DNA from 4 places in the Nonomuraea sp. NPDC050394 genome. Region 3 is predicted to be linked to each of the others. Evidence: riboswitches for the same ligand, from Rfam matches in the RefSeq annotation. Region 3 holds a riboswitch; each other region holds the start of a gene.
What was found. Region 3 has a riboswitch for cobalamin ahead of ACIBKY_RS44180 (hypothetical protein). Riboswitches for the same ligand answer to the same signal wherever they lie in the genome.
Positions count from the first base shown of each region.

Region 1: it holds a riboswitch for cobalamin, as region 3 does, so the genes downstream of both, ACIBKY_RS51680 (CbtB-domain containing protein) here and ACIBKY_RS44180 (hypothetical protein) in region 3, are expected to answer to the same signal.
Region 2: it holds a riboswitch for cobalamin, as region 3 does, so the genes downstream of both, ACIBKY_RS54860 (ribonucleoside-diphosphate reductase subunit alpha) here and ACIBKY_RS44180 (hypothetical protein) in region 3, are expected to answer to the same signal.
Region 4: it holds a riboswitch for cobalamin, as region 3 does, so the genes downstream of both, ACIBKY_RS50405 (ABC transporter substrate-binding protein) here and ACIBKY_RS44180 (hypothetical protein) in region 3, are expected to answer to the same signal.

Region 1 covers NZ_JBITIO010000026.1:12,365-17,196, forward strand. The annotation lists gene ACIBKY_RS51670 (SigE family RNA polymerase sigma factor) at 1-448, shown strand, start outside; gene ACIBKY_RS51675 (TolB family protein) at 445-1,617, shown strand; cobalamin riboswitch at 1,629-1,766, shown strand; gene ACIBKY_RS51680 (CbtB-domain containing protein) at 1,865-1,984, shown strand; gene ACIBKY_RS51685 (CbtA family protein) at 1,996-2,745, shown strand; gene ACIBKY_RS51690 (histidine phosphatase family protein) at 2,784-3,464, shown strand; gene ACIBKY_RS51695 (putative cobaltochelatase) at 3,461-4,832, shown strand, end outside.
Region 2 covers NZ_JBITIO010000035.1:22,971-27,802, forward strand. The annotation lists gene ACIBKY_RS54845 (MmgE/PrpD family protein) at 1-732, shown strand, start outside; gene prpB (methylisocitrate lyase) at 732-1,637, shown strand; gene ACIBKY_RS54855 (bifunctional 2-methylcitrate synthase/citrate synthase) at 1,634-2,722, shown strand; cobalamin riboswitch at 2,774-2,980, shown strand; gene ACIBKY_RS54860 (ribonucleoside-diphosphate reductase subunit alpha) at 3,165-4,832, shown strand, end outside.
Region 3 covers NZ_JBITIO010000016.1:160,258-165,089, reverse strand. The annotation lists gene ACIBKY_RS44190 (hypothetical protein) at 1-149, opposite strand, end outside; gene ACIBKY_RS44185 ((2Fe-2S) ferredoxin domain-containing protein) at 269-640, opposite strand; gene ACIBKY_RS44180 (hypothetical protein) at 702-1,754, opposite strand; cobalamin riboswitch at 1,901-2,027, opposite strand; cobalamin riboswitch at 2,054-2,249, shown strand; gene ACIBKY_RS44175 (ABC transporter substrate-binding protein) at 2,384-3,571, shown strand; gene ACIBKY_RS44170 (iron chelate uptake ABC transporter family permease subunit) at 3,568-4,644, shown strand; gene ACIBKY_RS44165 (ATP-binding cassette domain-containing protein) at 4,641-4,832, shown strand, end outside.
Region 4 covers NZ_JBITIO010000024.1:39,887-44,718, forward strand. The annotation lists gene ACIBKY_RS50395 (ABC transporter ATP-binding protein) at 1-537, opposite strand, end outside; gene ACIBKY_RS50400 (FecCD family ABC transporter permease) at 534-1,571, opposite strand; gene ACIBKY_RS50405 (ABC transporter substrate-binding protein) at 1,571-2,521, opposite strand; cobalamin riboswitch at 2,591-2,711, opposite strand; gene ACIBKY_RS50410 (Gfo/Idh/MocA family protein) at 2,719-3,579, opposite strand; gene ACIBKY_RS50415 (cytochrome P450) at 3,581-4,765, opposite strand; gene ACIBKY_RS50420 (phosphotriesterase) at 4,711-4,832, opposite strand, start outside.

The DNA.
Region 1 (4,832 bases), on a different contig from region 3:
CCTGCGTTATGGATACGTGCTCAGCGGCAACCCGCACGACGCGGCCGACCTGACCCAGGAGGCGCTGATCAGGCTGCACCGGGCCTGGTCGCGGGTGCGCGGCAAACGCGACCCGGAGAGCTACGTGCGGGTGACCATGGCGAGGCTGCACATCAGCGCCTGGCGGTTACGGCGGCGCGAACGGCTCGGCTGGGACCTGCCGGAGACCTCGCACGAGGACGTTCTGCCCTCGGAGTCCGAGCAGGGACTCTGGCGGGCGCTCGAAGGGCTGCCCAAGAAACAGCGCGCCGTGCTCGTCCTGCGCTACTACGAGCAGCTGACCGACGCCGAGATCGCCGGGGTGCTCGGCATCTCCCAGGGGACGGTCCGCAGCCATGCCTCGCTCGGGCTGAGCAAGCTCCGCTCGGCGATCGACCGCCCCTCCGCCACGAACGGGAGCGCCCGATGACTCTGGAAGAGGAGCTGCGCAGCGCCCTCGGACACGCCGCCGAGCGCGCGCCCCACGCCCCGCAAGGACTGCCCGCGCACATCGCGAACCGGTCCAGGCGCCGCAGGATCCGCGCGAACGCGCTGATGGCGGCGGTCGCGGTCGTGGTGATCGCCGGAGGGGCCGCGGTGGCGCTGCGCGGCGAACCCCGGCAGCACCCGATCCCCGCGGTCCGCCCGACCCCCACCCCGTCGCGGATCACCGAGGCCGAGCCGGTGGAGAAGGTGTGGCCGGCGGCTGTCACGAAGATCCCCGGCAAGCTGCGCGGCGGTGCGAAGATCCGCCCGCTGAAGCTGATCGACGGCCGGTCCGTGCTGTTCGAGACGTGGGAGAGCCACGAGAAGGCCAACGCGATCTACGCCTACGACCTGGAGGCGCGGACGAGCCGGAAGATCACCGACATCCGCACGCCGAAGGGCGTCTACGCCGACACCTGGACGATCAGCACGGACCGGGTCTTCTGGAGCACGATCGAGGACGGCGGCACCGGACTCTGGTCGGTCCCGCTCGCAGGCGGGGGCACGGAGCGCCTGGCCACGGTGCCCGGCCGGGTCGACGCGATGGCGGTGGCCGGTGACCGGCTGGCGTTCTCCGTGATGGACGGCGGCGGCGTCTCCACCATCCCCTTCGGGGGCGGGAAGGTGGAGGCGGTGCGGGGGGCCGAGCGGCACCACATCCTGAGCTGGCCGTGGGTGGGAACGCCGAGCGAGTACACACCCAACGGCGAGACCAGCTACGAGGAGATCGTCAACGCCGAGACCGGCGAGACGAGCAGGGCGGTCGTGCGCGCGGGCGAGACCCAGGTGCGGTGCGGCGTGCTCACCTGTGTCGGCGTCAGGCCGGACCGGACCGCCTTCATGCGGCTGCGCGACGGCACTCAGGAACGCGACCTGCCCGAGGCCCCTCTGCTCGGACTCGCCGACGACCGGTTCATGACGGTGCAATTCGACCGGGCCGGCGGCGGTCAGGCGTTGCTCGACCTGGCCACGGGGCGGACCGGAGACATCGGCATGCGACCCGGCGACGATGGCGGGATGCCCGTGATCCAGCTGGGCCCCGGCGACGGCCGGTTCGTGGACTATCCGCTCAACGGCGACCACGTGATCATCGATCTCTCGAAGATCACGTGACTGTTGACGAGAACCGGAGGAAAGGATACGTTCCGGTAGATTTCACGGCTGTCAGGGGAAATCCGGTGAGATGCCGGTGCGGACGCGCCACTGTATCCGGGACCCAGATCCCGGGAGCCAGGTCACCTAACGGCCGTGACCTCACCTGTTGGGACGCGTCATCCCTGAGGAGGCCTTGATGAGTGGTGGGACCACTTCGACGTCCGTGCCCTTTCCCCGTTTGCGGCCCTGGTTGCTGAGTGTTCCGTTGTTCCTGTTGATCGCGTACCTGGTCCTGATGGACAACGGCGCGGTCTCGCAGACCGGTACCTTCCTGCACGAGCTGATGCACGACGGGCGTCACCTGCTCGGCGTGCCCTGCCACTAGGGACGGGCACGATGGTGCGCACACTTGTGGTCAGAGGGCTGCTCCTGGGCCTGCTGGCCGGATTGGTCGCGGGCGCCTTCGCCTTCCTGGCGGGGGAGCCTCACGTGGACAGCGCGATCGCTTTGGAAGAGGCCGCGGCGGCGGCCGCGCCCGCGGCGCCCGCTGACGATCATCACGGTGAGGAGGCCGAGGTCAGCAGGCCGGCGCAGAAGGCCGGGCTGTTCCTCGCGACGGGCCTGTACGGCCTCGCCGTCGGCGGCATCTTCGGCCTGGTCGTGGCCGGGCTGCGCGGACGGGTCGGCCCCCGGTCGGACCCCGCGCTCGCGTTCGCCGCGGCGGGCACGGCCTATCTGGCGATCGTCCTGCTGCCGTTCCTAAAATATCCCGCCAACCCGCCCGCCGTCGGCGATCCCCACACGATCGGCAGCCGGACCCTGCTCTACGTGGTCATGGTGCTGGTGGGCCTGGCCGCCGTCGCCATCGCGGTCGCCGGCGGGCGCCGGGTCACCGGCGGTCCGTGGGCACGCTGGAGCGTCACCGTGGTGACCTTCCTCGTGCCGGTGGTCGCCGCCCTGGCGCTGCTGCCCCGGGTCGACGAGGTGCCCCCGGGCTTTCCCGCCACCTTGCTGTGGGAGTTCCGGCTCGCGTCGCTGGGCACACAACTGGTGTTCTGGGCGGCGTTCGGGGCGCTGTTCGCCTGGGCGGGCGAGCGCGCCGCCCGCCGGGCCGCCGCCGCCGTCCCGGCCGCCGCACCGAGCTGAGCGGAGTGCTCTTCGTACGGCATGCCAGCACACCAGGCATGCGCACAGCCTGCTTCCCGGCGCCGGAGCAGGCCGATCGCGCCAGCCTGGCGAAGGCCGCCCTTCTGGCCGGGACCGCCGACCTGGCCAGGACGGCGTCATACGCGGGACCCGGCACCCGGCCCGACCGGGACGAGCCCGGTGACACGGAGCCCGCGGAGCTCGCGGAGCTCGGGGAGCTCGGGGAGATGCTGACGGCCGGGCAGGCGGGGGCGGCGTTCGTCGCGCCGTCGGTGGCCGCGTTGCAGACGGCCTCGGCCATGGGGCTCGCGCCCATCGTGGTCGACGCGCTGGCCGAGGCGGATCACGGCCGGTGGGGCGGCCTGCCGTACACGCGGGTCGCCCAGGAGGAGCCGGAGGCACTGGCGAGCTGGCTCGCCGACCCCGGCGCGGCGCCCCACGGCGGCGAGAGCCTCGACCGGATGACGGCGCGCGTCACGGGGTGGCTCGACGAGACGCGGGCCAGGTTCGACGGCCGGCGCGGGCGGCCGTTCCTGGTCATCTGCGATTCGGGAGCCATCCGCGCCGCGCTCGGGCACGCGCTCGGCCTGTCCCCGCTGCATGCCGCCCGTTTCGACCTCGCGCCACTATCCACCACCGAGCTGGCCGTCACCCGCGGCGGCTGGCGGGTCGCCCACGTCAACCGGGACGCCCTCGAACACCGGAAGGTCACCTCTTGATCGCCACCTACCCGTTCAGCGCGGTCGTCGGGCTCGACGACCTGAAGCTGGCGCTGGTGCTCAACGCCGTCTCACCCCGGGTGGGCGGCGTGCTCGTCCGCGGGGAGAAGGGCACCGCGAAGTCGACGATCGTCCGCGCGCTGGCCGCCCAGCTGCCGTCGGTGGACGTGGTGGCCGGTTGCCGGTTCGCCTGCGACCCGGCCGCGCCGGACCCGGACTGCCCCGACGGGCCGCACGACCCCGGCGAACAGCGCCACCGGCGGCCGGCCTCCCTGGTCGAACTGCCGGTCGGCGCCTCCGAGGACCGGCTCGTCGGTTCACTCGACGTCGAACGCGCGCTGACCGAAGGCGTGAAGGCGTTCGAGCCGGGGCTGCTGGCCGGCGCGCACCGCGGCGTCCTGTACGTGGACGAGGTCAACCTCCTGCACGACCACCTCGTGGACCTCCTGCTCGACGCCGCCGCGCTCGGCACCTGCTACGTCGAGCGCGAAGGTGTGTCGGTACGGCACGCCGCCCGCTTCCTCCTGGTCGGCACCATGAACCCGGAGGAAGGCGAGCTGCGCCCCCAGCTCCTCGACCGGTTCGGACTGACCGTCGAGGTGAAGGCGTCGCGCGACCCCGGCGAGCGGGCCGAGGTGGTACGGCGGCGCATGGCCTACGACGCGTCACCCGAGGAGTTCGTGGCGCGATGGACCGCCCAGGAGTCGGCACTCGGCGAGCGGATCCTGCGGGCCAGGGCGCTGCTGCGCGGCGGGGTCGCGCTGCCCGACGCGCGGCTGCTGCAGATCGCGGCGGTGTGCGCGGGGTTCGAGGTGGACGGCCTGCGCGCCGACCTGGTCACGGCGAACGCGGCCATGGCGCACGCGGCCTGGCAGGGGCGGGACCGGGTGACGGAGGAGGACGTGCGGGTGGCGGCCCGGCTGTCCCTGCCGCACCGGCGGCGCCGTGACCCGTTCGACGCGCCGGGGCTGGACGAGGAACTGCTGGAGGAACTCCTGGACCGCCACCGGGGCGACGACGACCCCGACGGCGGCGGCGCCCCCGACACCCCGCCCGACCCGGACGGCCCCGGCTCCGAGCCCGACCAGGGCGAGGCGGCGGACCAGGGGGAGGCGGGACCCACATCGGATCCCGGGCACAACTCCCAGGCGGACCAGGGGGAAGCGCGAGGCCGGGGGGAGACCGGGCACGACTCCCAGCTTGACCAGGGGGAAGCCGGGCACGACTCCCGGCCTGACCAGAGGGAGGCCGAGCGCGACTCCCCGGGCGGTCAGGAGGCCGGTGTCACGGCGGTGGCCGGGGTGGCGGCGCCGTATCGGGTGCCGGTGCTGAAGGTACCCGGGCTCGGGGCCGGTGCTTCGGGGCGGA
Region 2 (4,832 bases), on a different contig from region 3:
GCCCGGATGCTGTCGGGGCCCTCGGCCGAGTACCAGGTGGAGCTGCCCGAGCCGGGCGAGCAGGCGCGCGGCATCCTGCGCACCTACACCAAGGCGCACTCGGCCGAATACCAGGCCCAGGCCCTCATCGACCTGGCCATCGACCTGCGCGCGCGGATCGGCGACCCGGCCAAGGTGGAGCGGGTCACCATCCACACCAGCCACCACACCCACCACGTGATCGGCAGCGGCGCCGGCGACCCGCAGAAGTACGATCCGCACGCCAGCCGGGAGACGCTGGATCACTCGCTGCCCTACATCTTCGCCGTCGCCCTCCAGGACGGGGTCTGGCACCACGTCGCGTCGTACCTGCCCGAGCGGGCCGGCCGCGCCGACACCGTCGAGCTCTGGAACAAGATCGCCACGGTCGAGGACCCCGAGTGGACCGCCCTCTACCACCACCCGGAACGGCGCGCGTTCGGCGGCCGGGTCGTCGTCGAGCTGGCCGACGGCAGCACGGTCGAGGAGTCACGCGCGGTCGCCGACGCGCACCCGGACGGGGCACACCCGTTCGCCCGCGCCGACTACCTGGCCAAGTTCCGCACCCTGGCCTCGGGCGTGGTCACGGAAGCCGAGCAGGACCGCTATCTCGGCCTGGCCGAACGCCTTCCCCTGCTGACCGCCGCCGAGGTGGCCGCCCTGAATCTCAAGGCGGGCATCGACCCCGCGCCCGCCACCAAGGGGATCTTCTGATGCTGCACTCCCGCCACACCCCGCAGGACAAACGCCGCGCGCTCCGCGACGGGCTGGCCGGCGGCGAACTGCTGCGACTGCCCGGAGCCTTTAGCCCGCTGGTGGCCCGCGCCGTCGAGCAGGCCGGCTTCGACGGCGTCTACGTCTCCGGCGCCGTGCTCTCGGCCGACCTGGCCCTGCCCGACATCGGCCTGACCACGCTCACCGAGGTCGCCGGGCGCTCGCAGGCCATCGCCCGCGTCACCGAGCTGCCCACCCTGGTCGACGCCGACACCGGCTTCGGCGAGCCGATGAACGCGGCCAGGACCATCCAGGTCCTCGAGGACGCCGGCGTGGCGGGATGTCACCTGGAGGACCAGGTCAACCCCAAACGGTGCGGTCACCTCGACGGCAAGACGATCAGCCCCCTGCCCGACATGCTGCGTCGCCTGCGCGCCGCCGTGGACGCCCGGCGCGACCCCGGATTCGTCATCTGCGCCCGCACGGACGTGCGCACCACCGAGGGCCTGGGCGCCACGATCGAGCGGGCCAAGGCGTTCGCCGACGCCGGAGCCGACCTGATCTTCCCCGAGGCGCTGGCGAACGCGGCCGAGTTCGAGGCCCTGCGCAAGGCGGTCGACGTGCCGCTGCTGGCCAACATGACCGAGTTCGGGCAGTCGACGCTGCTCACCACCACGACCCTGCGCGACCTCGGCGTCAACGTGGTCATCTACCCGGTGACCCTGTTCCGCCTGGCCATGGGCACGGTCACCGAGGCGCTGCGCGCCATCGACGCGGACGGCACGCAGGCGAAGCTGGTCGATCGCATGCAGACCAGGGGCGAGCTGTACGACCTGCTGGACTACTCCGGCTACGCGAGTTTCGACGCCGGCGTGCTCACCCACGGCTACCGGGAGGACCGATGACGATCAGCAAGGGCCTGGCGGGCGTGGTCGCGGACACGACCGCGATCTCCATGGTCAACCCGGAGACCAACTCCCTCACCTACCGCGGCTACCCGGTTCAGGAACTGGCCGCCGTCTGCAGCTTCGAGCAGGTCGCCTACCTGCTCTGGCAGGGCGAACTGCCCGACCAGGGGCAGCTCAGGGAGTTCCGGGCGGCCGAGCGGGCCCGCCGTACCCTCTCCCGGACGACGCTGGACGTGCTGGCGCGGCTGCCGGAGAGCTGCCACCCGATGGACGTGCTGCGCACGGCCGTCAGCCAGCTCGGCGCCGAGGATCCGCGCGAGGACGACGCGAGCGCCAACCCGCGCGCGGCGCTCGACCTGCTCGCCCGCCTGCCGACCGTCGTCGCCCTGGACCAGCGCCGCCGCCGGGGGCAGGCGCCGATCCAGCCCGACCCCGGGCTGGGCTTCGCGGAGAACTTCTTCCACATGTGCTTCGGCGAGATCCCCGAACCCGAGGTGGTGCGCTGCTTCGAGATCTCCCTGATCCTCTACGCCGAGCACAGCTTCAACGCCTCCACCTTCACCGCCCGCGTGGTCACCTCCACCTTGTCCGATCTCTACAGCGCGGTCACCGCCGCGATCGGCGCGCTCAAGGGCCCGCTGCACGGCGGCGCCAACGAGGCCGTCATGCACATGTTCGCCGGCATGGACGACCCCGAGTCATGGCTGAAGCAGGCCCTGGCCGACGGGCGGAAGATCATGGGCTTCGGCCACCGCGTCTACAAGCACGGTGACTCGCGCGTGCCGACCATGGAGGCCGCCCTGCGCGAGCTGGCCAGGCTGCGGGAGGCGGACGAGCTCATGACACGGTACGACGCTCTCGCCGGCGCGATGGCACGCACCAAGGGAATCCATCCCAATCTGGACTATCCGACCGGCCCGGCGTACCACCTGATGGGGTTCGACATCCCCACCTTCACTCCCATCTTCGTCATGTCCCGCATCACCGGCTGGAGTGCCCACATAGCTGAGCAGCTCTCCGCGAACTCCCTCATCCGCCCCCTCAGCTCCTACATCGGTCCGGTGGAGCGCCATCTCTCGTGACTCATCTCTCAACACGAGATGTGGGGTGTGACTTTCTGATCGACCCTATATATGGTGTCCCTTGCGATCGGTTCGGCCGCTCAGCCAGAGCGGCCGAGGCAAGAGGGAACCCGGTGAGAATCCGGGACTGCCCCGCAGCGGTAAGTGGGAACGACCGCCGTCACACGCACTGGGCCACCGTGCCCGGGAAGCGACGGCCAGTAGGGACAAGCGTCACGCCCACGAGTCCGAAGACCTGCCGGCCGTGCCGCGCGCGGGTGCGCGCGGCCGCTCCGAAGGCCGCGCGGGACGGCTGACGGCACCGGCGCGAGGGCTGTGCGACGTCCTTGCCGGGAGCCTTTCCGCGCGACCTTCGGTTCACGACCGAGTTCGCGAGGAGAGAGCTGTGACGGTCACCGGGGACCCAGTAACGGACCTGACCAGTACGCGGGGGGATCAACCCGTGCCCAGGCGCACGCAGATGCACGTGCGCAAGCGCAACGGCAACGCCGAGCCCGTCGACGTCAACAAGATCGTCAAAGCGGTGGAGCGCTGGGCCGACGACCTGACCGACGTCGATCCGCTGCGTGTTGCCACCAAGACCATCAGCGGCCTGTACGACGGCGCGACGACCGCCGAGCTGGACCGCCTGTCGATCCAGACCGCTGCCGAGATGATCGGCGAGGAGCCGCAGTACTCCCGCCTGGCCGCCCGCCTGCTGTCGGGCTACATCGACAAGGAAGTACGCGGCCAGGGGGTGGCCTCCTTCAGCCAGGCCATCCGGCTCGGCCACGCCGAAGGGCTCATCGGCGACGAGACCGCCGCCTTCGTCGCGGCCAACGCCCGCAAGCTCGACGACGCCATCGACCCGTCGGCCGACCTGCGCTTCGAGTACTTCGGCCTGCGGACCGTCTACGACCGCTACCTGCTGCGCCACCCGACCAACCGGCTGGTGGTCGAGACGCCGCAGTACTGGCTGCTGCGCGTGGCCTGCGGCCTGGCCCAGAGCCCGACCGAGGCGATCGGCTTCTACCGGCTGATGTCGTCGCTGGCCTACCTGCCCAGCTCGCCCACGCTGTTCAACTCGGGCACCGTGCACACCCAGATGTCCTCGTGCTACCTGGTCGACTCGCCCAAGGACGAGCTGGAGAGCATCTACGACCGCTACGCACAGGTCGCGCGGCTGTCGAAGTTCGCCGGAGGCATCGGCATCGCGTGGAGCCGGGTGCGCTCGCGGGGCGCGCTGATCCGCGGCACCAACGGCCACTCCAACGGCATCGTGCCGTGGCTGCGCACCCTCGACTCCTCGGTCGCGGCGGTCAACCAGGGCGGCCGGCGCAAGGGCGCCGCCTGCGTCTACCTGGAGCCCTGGCACCCGGACGTCGAGGAGTTTCTGGAGCTGCGCGACAACACCGGCGAGGACGCCCGCCGTACCCACAACCTGAACCTGGCCAACTGGATCCCCGACGAGTTCATGCGCCGGGTCGAGGCCGACGCGATGTGGTCGTTGTTCGACCCCAACGAGGTCCCCGAGCTGCCCGACCTGTGGGGCGAGGCGTTCGAGGACGCCTACCGGGCAGCCGAGCAGGCGGGACGCTACGTGCGCCAGGTCAAGGCCCGCGACCTGTACGCCAGGATGATGCGCACCCTCGCCCAGACCGGCAACGGCTGGATGACCTTCAAGGACGCCGCCAACCGGCTGTGCAACCAGGCCGCCGAGCCAGGCAACGTGGTCCACCTGTCGAACCTGTGCACCGAGATCATCGAGGTGTCCAGCGACAAGGAGACCGCGGTGTGCAACCTTGGCTCGGTCAACCTCGCCTCCCACGTGGCCGACGGCGGCATCGACTGGGACAAGCTGCGCGCCACCGTGCGCACCGCGGTCACCTTCCTGGACCGCGTGATCGACATCAACTACTACCCCAGCGAGCAGGCCGCGGCCAGCAATCCGCGCTGGCGGCCGGTCGGCCTGGGCGTGATGGGCCTGCAGGACGTGTTCTTCGCGCTGCGGCTGCCGTTCGACTCGGCCGAGGCCAAGGAGCTGTCCACCAGGATCGCCGAGGAGATCTACCTGTCGGCGCTGGAGACTTCAGCCGGGCTGGCCGAGCGGTTCGGCGCCCACCCCGCCTAC
Region 3 (4,832 bases):
AGCGCGAGCAGGTACGGCGCGGCGAACCCGAGCAGCAGCGCGGGCAGCGAGATGAGGCCGCCGCCCGCGAACGCGTGACCACCGGCGGAGACCAGCACGCAGACCGCCGCGAAGGCGGCCGCGCGGATCACGCGGAGAACCGGAGTCACGGCCCTATCCTGTCAGGCGGATTCACGGGTGAGAACCCCGCCGGTGAGCGGCGTCGCGGGTTCCTCGAACGCTTCAGGAAGGTACGCGCCACCGGCGGGTTGCCGGAGACCACGAACACTCATCGGGGGCCGCTCACGATCGGAAGCTGATCGCGTGGCCGCAGCCGGCGGGGCGGGGCGAACCGGTGCAGTTCGAGGATCGGCGGCAGGGGGACCAGCCCGGGACCGCCGGCGTCGATCCACGCGGCCACGTCGGCGGTGGCGGCCTCGTCGTTGACCAGGGCCAGCCACACCGGACGGCCACCGGCCGCACGTCCCTGAGGTGTCGGCTGCACGATGACGACATTGGCCTGGTCGCACACGTCCAGGCAGTCGGTGACACGGACATCGGCGACCTTCGCCAGCTCACTGATCTGCCGATCGTGGTCGAGCGCGGGCACCTTCCGCACGCTCCCGCAGCAGCAGTCCCGGCACACGGTGATCCTTTTCACGGGTTCCTTCCACGCAACGGCGGGCGCGCCGCACGCGCCCGCCGGCTCATCGATGGCGCGATCAGCAGCGTTCGCCGCCGCCTCCGGCCCGCCAGGTGTAGCAGGCGGGGATCATGACCGGGTTGAGGGAGATCAGGCGGACGCTGCGCCCGATCGGGTTGGGGAAGTCGACGCCGACGCACCACGGCTTGGGTTCGTCGCCACTGCAGTTGGGGCTCTCTCGCTTGATACGCAACGCCTGCGCGGTGAGGTTCATGTGGGAGATGACGGCGCCGCCATGGCCGCCCCAGGTGTCGACGGTGTAGGTGGTGCCGCCGTTGAGCTGGTGGGCGTTCCAGGAGCCGACGGTCATGTCCTGGGTGTTGCAGGGGTCGCTGGCGTTGGTGTCGAAGTAGGCGCCGGGCAGGTTGCTGGACCATCCCAGGCCGCCGTGGCGAAGGATCCAGAAGTCGTTGTCGTTGCAGCCGCCGTTGACCGACAGCACCTTGGTGTCGTGCTCGTAGGCGTAGAAGCTGTGGCCGGAGCCGTAGGCGCCGTTGCTGTTGCTGAGGCCGAAGAAGGAGTGGCGGATGCCGCGGTGGCCCTGCTGGTTCAGCGCCAGCGTCATGCCCCGGTCGGGCACGTCCAGTTCGGCCGCGGCCGCGGCGCTCATCGGGCGTGGACGGACTTCGCTCACCTTGCCGTCGACGATCGCGACCGGGGTGGCCGCGGGGGCGGCGGTCCGCGCGGTGACGTACCCCTTGAGCGCGCCCGCGATCGGGGCGGCGTCCGCGGCGGGGACGCGCAGCGCGTCCACGTACAGCGGCTTGCGCCCGCTGAGGTTCCAGGTCTCCTCGAACTTGTCGAGGGCGCGGGCCACGCTGCCTTCGGTGGCCAGGTAGCCGCCGCGGAACTCGCCCTGATCGCCGCCGAGAACCTCCAGGCCGTACCCGGCCGCGGTCCGCCCGACGGACGTCGTGATCTCCAGCGCCTGCCGTAGCTGGCCGATGGGGGTGGGCGTGAGCGTGAGGACGAGGGTCTCAGGCGCCTCGGCGGCCTGAGCGGTGGGGGCGGCGAACGTGGCCATGACGGCCACGGCCGCGACGGACAGGAATGATCGACGTACTAAGCGCATTACTCTCCCCGTTCTTGCCTCGGACACGGACATATCGCCCGGGGCATGCCGGTGGGAGTACTACATGGAGGGTGCGCTGTCGTAGGCGCCACGCTCCGCTCCTCTCCGGGGAGATCCGCCCCAGGTCGTCGAGGAGGCGAGCGCGTGAGTCTCCTGGCTCTCGGGTCGATGCTCGTCCCCGCCTTCCCACCCCGGTCTGGGGCGGTGGCGTCGTGGGGATCCGCTCGCCGATCACAGTGGCGGGACCGCGCCGGATTCGCACCGGCTTCCTCAGTCCGCGCTCGCCTTTACCCAGCCATCATTATCAGGGTGCGGGGTGTATGTCACGATGGATCCCGAAGGCGAACGCGGACGAGGAAACCGGTGTGATTCCGGTACGGTCCCGCCACTGTGACCGGTGAGCGAACCCGATCAAGCCACTGCCCGCGAGGGTGGGAAGGCCGGGAGAGCGATGACCCGGGAGTCAGGAGACTCACGCGGTCGCCTCCTCACGAACTGGGGCGGATCTCCCCGAGAGAGGACGGTGGCCGTGCGCGTGCCCGCAGGTCGTCTCGTGGTGATCCGGTCCCGCCGTCCGCCGAGGGCGCCGTCGAGGAACGGTGGCCCCGGCCTTCTCCCGGAGATTATGGATGAAGGGTTTTTCCCGCCCGCTCACCGGCGGTGCGCTGCTGCTGTCCCTGTTACTCACCGGCGCCTGCGGCGGCGCGGTGACACCGGCGACTCCGACGTCGGCCGAAGGCAGGTGCGTCACCTCCTACGACCCGGCCAAGGACTACTTCCCGGTCAAGCAGACGCTCAGGCACGCTGCCAACTTCACCCTGACCTACGCCAAGCACTACCAGACGATCACCGTCAAGCAGCCGGCGCCCGGCGCCAAGCCGGAGACGTACGTGCTGCTGCGCTGCGGCACCCCTGACCCGAAGGTGGCGGGCGCGACCGTGGTCGAGACGCCGATCGAGTCCTTGTACTCGGCCTCGACCACGCACCTGCCGTTCGTCACCGGCCTGGGCGTGCTGGACCGGCTCAAGGGCGTGGCCTCGGCGGGCTTCATCACCTCGGCGCAGGTGCTGGAGAAGGTGAAGGCGGGCGCGATCACCGAGTACGCCAAGGGCCAGGAGATCGACACCGAGAAGGTCATCGCCGCCAGGCCGGGCGTGCTCATGACCGGCGGCACCGAGGACAAGGCATACGGCCCGCTCCGGCAGGCCGGGATCAAGGTCGTCGCCAACGCCGAGTGGCTGGAGGCCACCCCGCTGGGCCGCGCCGAGTGGATCAAGCTGATGGCCGCCCTGACCGGCACGGAACAGCAGGCCGGCCAGGTGTTCGACAAGGTCGAGGGCGACTACCGGTCCCTGGCGGACAAGGCGAAGGCGGCCACGGCGGTGCCGGTGCTGCCGGGCCAGATGTACCAGGGCCAGTGGTCGGTACCCAACGGAGGAAGCTACGTCGCCACGCTGATCAAGGACGCGGGCGGCACCTACGCCTGGGCCGGCACTTCGGGCCCGGGCAGCACCACGCTCGACCTGGAGGCCGTGCTGGCCGAAGCCAAGGACGCCAAGGTCTGGCTGGCCACGGTCAACGAATGGAAGAGCCTGGCCGACGTGGAGAAGGCCGACGCCCGCTATGCCAAGTTCGACGCCTTCGGCGCCGGCCAGGTGTGGTCCTCGAACAAGACCCTGGGCCCCGGCGGCGGCAACGACTTCTTCGAGCGCGGCGTCGCCCGGCCCGACCTCATCCTCGGCGATCTGGTCGCCATCCTGCACCCGGACCTCGCGCCGGGGCACGAGTTCGCCTTCTACCAGAAGCTGACCAGGTGACCGCCCTCACCCTGTCCGCGGCTCCGGCGGCCTACCGCCGCCGGAGCCTGGTCCTGGGCGCGCTCACGCTCGGCGTTCCCGCCGCGTTCGCGCTGGCGGTCACGCTGGGGTCCACCTCCATCCCGCTGGACGCCGCGCTGTCCGCGCTGGCGGGCGACCCGGGCGTCGACCCGGGCGTCCGGGAGATCATCTGGACGGTACGGCTGCCGCGCGCCATCACCGCCGCGCTGGCCGGGGCGGCGCTGGCGGCGGCCGGGGTCCAGATGCAGACGATGTTCCGCAACCCGCTGGCCGAGCCGTACATCCTGGGCGTGAGCTCGGGCGCGAGCCTCGGTGTCGCGCTGATCATCGTGGGCCTGGGCGGCACGGTCGGCACGTTCACCGCCGGGGTCTCCGGACTGGGCCGCGCGGGCGTGGTGGTCGCGGCGTCGGCGGGCGCGGGGGCGGTGCTGGCGCTCGTCCTGGCGTTGTCGCGGCGGGTACGCTCGGTGGTGACGCTGCTGGTCGTCGGGGTGATGGTCGGCTCGGCGGCCACCTCGGTCATCACGCTCCTGCTGGTCTACACCGACCCGCAGCGGGCCCAGCAGTTCATCAGCTGGGGCCTGGGCAGCTTCGCCGGGACGACATGGGCGGATCTCGCCCTGTTCGGGCCGGTGTGCGCGGCCGGGCTGGGCCTCGCGCTCGCCGGGGTCAAGCCGCTGAACGCGCTGCTGCTGGGCGAGAACTACGCGCGGACGATGGGAGTGCGGGTACGGCTGACCCACACGCTGACCCTGGCCGTCGCCTCGGTGCTGGCCGGAGCGGTGACCGCCTACTGCGGGCCGGTCGCCTTCCTCGGCCTGGCCGTACCCCATGTCGCGAGACTGCTGCTGGGCACGGCCGACCATCGGCTGCTGATGCCCGGTGTGGTCCTGCTCGGCGCGGCCACGGCCTTGCTGTGCTGCGTGGCCACGCAGGCGCCGGGCAGTGGGGTGGTGCTGCCGCTGAACGCCGTCACCACGATCATCGGCGCGCCCGTGGTGATCACCGTGCTGCTGCGCAGCCGCGCGGCCAGATCGGGGCTGGGGATATGACGACGGCGCTGCGACTGCGCGCGGTGTGCGCCGGATACCCGCCGCGGCGGGGACGACCCGGGCGGCGCGTTCTGGAACATTTGGACGCGAGCGCCGAGCCGGGTGAGCTGACCGTGCTCATCGGGCCCAACGGCAGCGGCAAGTCCACCCTGCTGCGCACCATGGCCGGGCTCCAGCCCGCGCTGGCG
Region 4 (4,832 bases), on a different contig from region 3:
GACGAGTTCGAGCACCTGCTGCTGGTGGCCGAGGTCGAGCGCGGTGGTCGGCTCGTCGAGCAGCAGGACGGGCGCCTGCTGGGCCAGGGCTCTGGCCAGCACGACGCGCTGGCGCTCGCCGCCGGACAGTTCGCCCAGCCGCCGGCTGGCGAAGGCGCCCAGGTCGAGCCGTTCCAGGACGGACGCGGTGACCTCCCGGTCGTGGCGGCTCTCCCGCCCCAGATAGGGGATGTACGGCGTGCGGCCCAGCAGCGCGTACTCCGAGACGGTCATGTCGGGCGGCAGGGCCGGCGTCTGGGGTGCGTAGGCGATCAGGCGGGCCCTGGCCCTGGGCTTGAGCGAGGCGGCTGGTCGCCCGTCGATCGACACCTCGCCGCGCTGGCCGACGATGCCCATGACGGCCTTGAGCAGCGTCGACTTGCCGGCGCCGTTGGGGCCGATGACGGCCAGCCATTCGCCGCGCCGTACCTGGAGGGTGACGTCGGAGAGCACCTCGCGCTCGCCGAGCGTGACCGACAGGCCGCTGACGCCGATCATGTGGAGGTCCGTCGGGTCATACGGAGCACGGCCACGAAGAACGGCGCGCCGATGAACATGGTCACCACGCCGATGGGGAGTTCGGCGGGGGCGATGACGGTGCGGGCGAGCAGGTCGGCCAGGACGAGGAAGGCGGCGCCGCCGATGAGCGAGAGCGGCAGCACGATCCGGTAGGAGCCGCCGGCGAGCCTGCGCACGACGTGCGGGACGACGATGCCGACGAAGCCGATCAGGCCGCTGACCGCGACGGCGGCGGCGGTGGCGAGGGAGGCGGCCAGCAGGACGGCCAGCCGTACGCGGGAGGCGCGCACCCCGAGCGCGGTCGCCTCGTCGTCGCCCACCGACAGCACGTCGAGCATGCGCCCGTGCACGAGCAGCGCGGCCGACGAGACGGCGGCGTAGGGCAGGACGAGCCAGAACTGGTCCCAGCCGCCGCCGACGTCGCCGAGGATCCAGGAGTAGATGCGCTGCAGTTCCTCGACCTTGAACTGCTGCACGAACGTCTGGATGGCGGTGAGGAAGGAGGTGACGGCCACCCCGGCCAGCACCAGGGTGGCGGTGCCACCGGAGCGCCCGGCGGTGTTGCCGAGCGCGAAGGCCAGCATGACGCCGCCGATCGCGCCGACGAACGCGGCGACGGGGATGGTCAGGACCGGCGCCGGAACCATCACGATCACCAGGGTCGTGGTGAGCCCGGCGCCCGCGGCCGCGCCGAGCAGGTACGGGTCGGCCAGCGGGTTGCGGAAGACACCCTGGTACCCGGCGCCCGCGATGGCGAGCAGGCCGCCGACCACGGCCGCGACCAGGACTCTGGGCAGGCGCAGCTCGTACAGCAGGCCCTTCTCGATCGGCGCGAGGCCGGAGTCGATCTCGACGAACGGCAGCCAGTCCAGCGCCTGGAGCACGACCTGCCACGGCGAGATGCCGGCGGCGCCGCCGAGCAGTCCGGCGACCATGCCGGCAGCGAGCACGGCGAGCGCGCCCGCCACCCAGAGCGGCCGCGCCCGTGCGGGCCTGAGCTGCGTGTCGAGCACTACTTCGCGGCCGCCTTGTTCACCGCGTCGCCGATGGCCTTGGCCAGGTCGACGACGCGCGGGCCCCAGCGGGAGGCGATGTCGTCGTCGAGCAGGACGACCTGGTCGTTCTTGATGGCCGACAGGCCCTTCCAGCCGGGCCGCTTGGCCAGGGTGTCCTTGTTCTGCCGGCAGCACTTGACGTCGGCCAGGAAGATCAGGTCGGGGTCGGACTGGGCGACGAACTCGGCCGAGAGCTTGGGATAGCCACCGGCGGCGCCGGGGGCTTTGTCGGCGATGTTGGTCATGCCGAAGATCGAGTAGATCTGGCCGATGAAGGTGCTGGACGTCGCGGCGTAGGGGGTCTGGTCGAGCTCGTGGTAGTAGGTGAGCTTCTTGTCCTTGGGCGCTGCGGCGGCGAGCTTGTCCAGTTCGGCCTTCATGCCGGTCACGACCTGGTCGGCCTTGTCCTTGTTGCCGGTGGCGGCGCCGAGGTCGGCGATCTCGTCGTAAGCCTCGTCGATCTTCGTGGGGGCCGGTTCGAGCAGGACGGGCACGTTGAGCTTGCCGAGCTCGGCGACGATCTTGTCCAGGTCGTTGGAGAGCACGACGAGGTCGGGCTTCTTGGCGACGATGGCTTCGACATTGGGCTTGAACCCGGACAGGTCGCTCTTGGGGGCCTCGGCCGGGTAGTTGGACTGGTCGTCCACGGCGATGACCTGCGGGCCCGCGCCGATCGCGAAGAGCGTCTCGGTGTGGGCGGCGGACAGGGAGATGATCCGCTCGGGCTTCTTCGCCAGTGTGACGGAGCCGTTGCCGGCCTCGATCGTGACGGGGAAGCCGGCCGCGGTGGCGGGGGCGGCGGAGGTGGGCGGGGCGGACGAGGTGGTGGTGGTGCCGGTCTGACCGCAGGCGGTCAGGACGAGCGTTCCCAGCAGCGCGCCCGCGAAGGCCGTGCGTACGGGCCTCACGAGAAGTCCTTTCAGATCGGAACCGAGAGACCCGCGTCTTAGCGACGGATCACCCTTTTCCACGAGGGTTGATGACGTCGGCGCGGTGGCAGGCGACCTGGCTTTGACAGTTGCGGGACAGCGCCGGACTCACACCGGACTTCGCTGCGACACTGCGCGTCGGACAAACGCTATCAATGCTCCGAAGCTGCTCGGAGTCAAGGGGTGGTGACTTGATTCTCCGCCTCGGAGATGATGCGCTGCAGCCGCAGTCCGTGGGCGGCGTCCAGGGGGTGCCCGCCGCCCTGCCGTACGGTCCGGGCGAACTCGGCAGCCACGACGTCCAGGGGGTCGTCGTCGAAGTGCGGGAGCGTCACGTTGCCCTTGCGGCCGTAGACGGCGAACGTCGAGGGCGGCAGGTCGCCGGCGCCGGCCATGCACAGGGAGATCTCGCTCACGGCGCCGCCCTCGTGGTCGAGCAGCAGCCCGACCCAGCCGAGCGGGTCGCCGTGCGCGCGCACGGCGGTCACCCGGCCGAGCGCGGCGTCGAGCAGGTCGATGACGTGCGGGCCGACGTCGAGCAGCGCGCCGCGCCGCAGCCGCCACGGGGTGCCGAACGGATGCTCGCCGTTCAGCACGTCGCTGACGTTGACGGCGTGCCCGCCGAAGGGCTCGATCCCGGCGCAGCGGGCCAGGAACTCGCGGGTCTGCGGGGCGTACCGCAGTGTGAGCAGCATCTGGGAGGCCACGCCCGCCTCGGCGACCGCGTCGGCCAGCCGCTGGGCGCCGTCCAGGGAGTCGGCGAGCGGCTTCTCCAATAGCAGCGCCTTGCCCGCCCGCGCCGCCTTCACCCCCAGCTCGGCCTGTACGGCCGGCGGCACGCAGAAGCACACCGCCTCACAGGCGTCGAACAGGTCCTCGATCCGCTCGAACACCGGCGCCCCGAGCCGGGCGGCGGCCTCCGGCCGGCGGGCCCAGACCCCGGCGAACTCGATCTCCGGGCTCTGGGCCAGCATCGGCGCGTGCGCCATCTCCGCCCACGGCCCTGCCCCGACCAATCCGACCCTCACCGGTTCCATGTCACCATTTAACCGGCAATTCGGTCAGCCCTCGACCGACGATCGATGTGCGGTACACCACCGGCCCCGGAACCAGGCGCAGGCCGGGCAGCCGCCGTCCCAGCACCTCCAGCGCGGTACGCAGTTGCAGCCGCCCGAGCGCCGCCCCCACGCAGAAGTGGATGCCGTAGCCGAAGACCATGTGCGCGTCGGCGTTGGGCCGGTCGAGGTCGAAGGTGTCGGGGTGGGCGAAGACGGCCTCGTCGTGGGCGGCCGAGTCGGTGGACAGCAGCACCAGCGACCCGGCCGGGATCGTCACCCCGTGCAGCGTGATGTCGGACGTGGCGTACCGGAAGGAGCCCAGCGAGGCCCCGTCGATGCGCATGCACTCCTCGACCGCGGCGCTCAGCTTCTCCGGCGGCACCGGCCAGATCCCCTCGCGCAGCAGCCGCAGCACGCTGTTGCCGAGCTGGTTGGGGACGGTGTCGTTGCCGCCGAGCAGGATCGTGGAGATCAGCTCGACCACCTCGCGGTGCGACAGCTCCCGGCCGATCAGCCCGGTCATCAGCGAGGTGAAGTCGTCGCGCGGCTCGCGGGCGCGGGCGGCGACGAGGCGGTCCACGTACTCCAGGTACTCCAGGAAGCTGTCGGCCAGCACGAGCTGCCGCTCCGGCGGCTGGGGCGACAGGAAGAGCTGGAACCAGTCCTTGACATGCGCCTGGACGAACGCCTCGTCCGCCTCCGGCACCCCGATGAAGCGGGCGGTCAGCTTGACCGACGGCTCGTGGCCCAGGTCGCGCACGAAGTCCGCCTCACCCCTGGGCTCGATCCGGTCCAGCAGGTTCTCGTTGAGCCCGCGGAAGCGCTGCTCCAGCGCGGCGACCGCGCGCGGCGTGAACGCCCGCGAGACCGACCTGCGCAGCCGCGTGTGATCCGGCGGGTCCACGTTGGCCACGAAGCTGGACAGGAACGAGCCGTGCTCCCCCAGCTTCTCGCGCGTCCGCGCGGTGAGGCTGCGCGAGATCGTCAGCGACCCCTCGGAGGAAAAGCGCCCGGGGTCTCCGTAGGCGGCGCGCACGTCGGCGTGCCTGGTCAGCACGTACGCGCCGAGGTGCTCGCTGCGGAAGACGGGGTGCTCGCGCCGCAGCCGCCTCAGGAAGCCGTACGGGTCGGCGACGTGCCAGTCGGAGCTGACGTCGAAGTCCATCCAAAGATCCTTCGCGGGTTGTCGACCAGCATCTGGCGGATCTGGTCCTCGGTGACGCCGCGCTTGC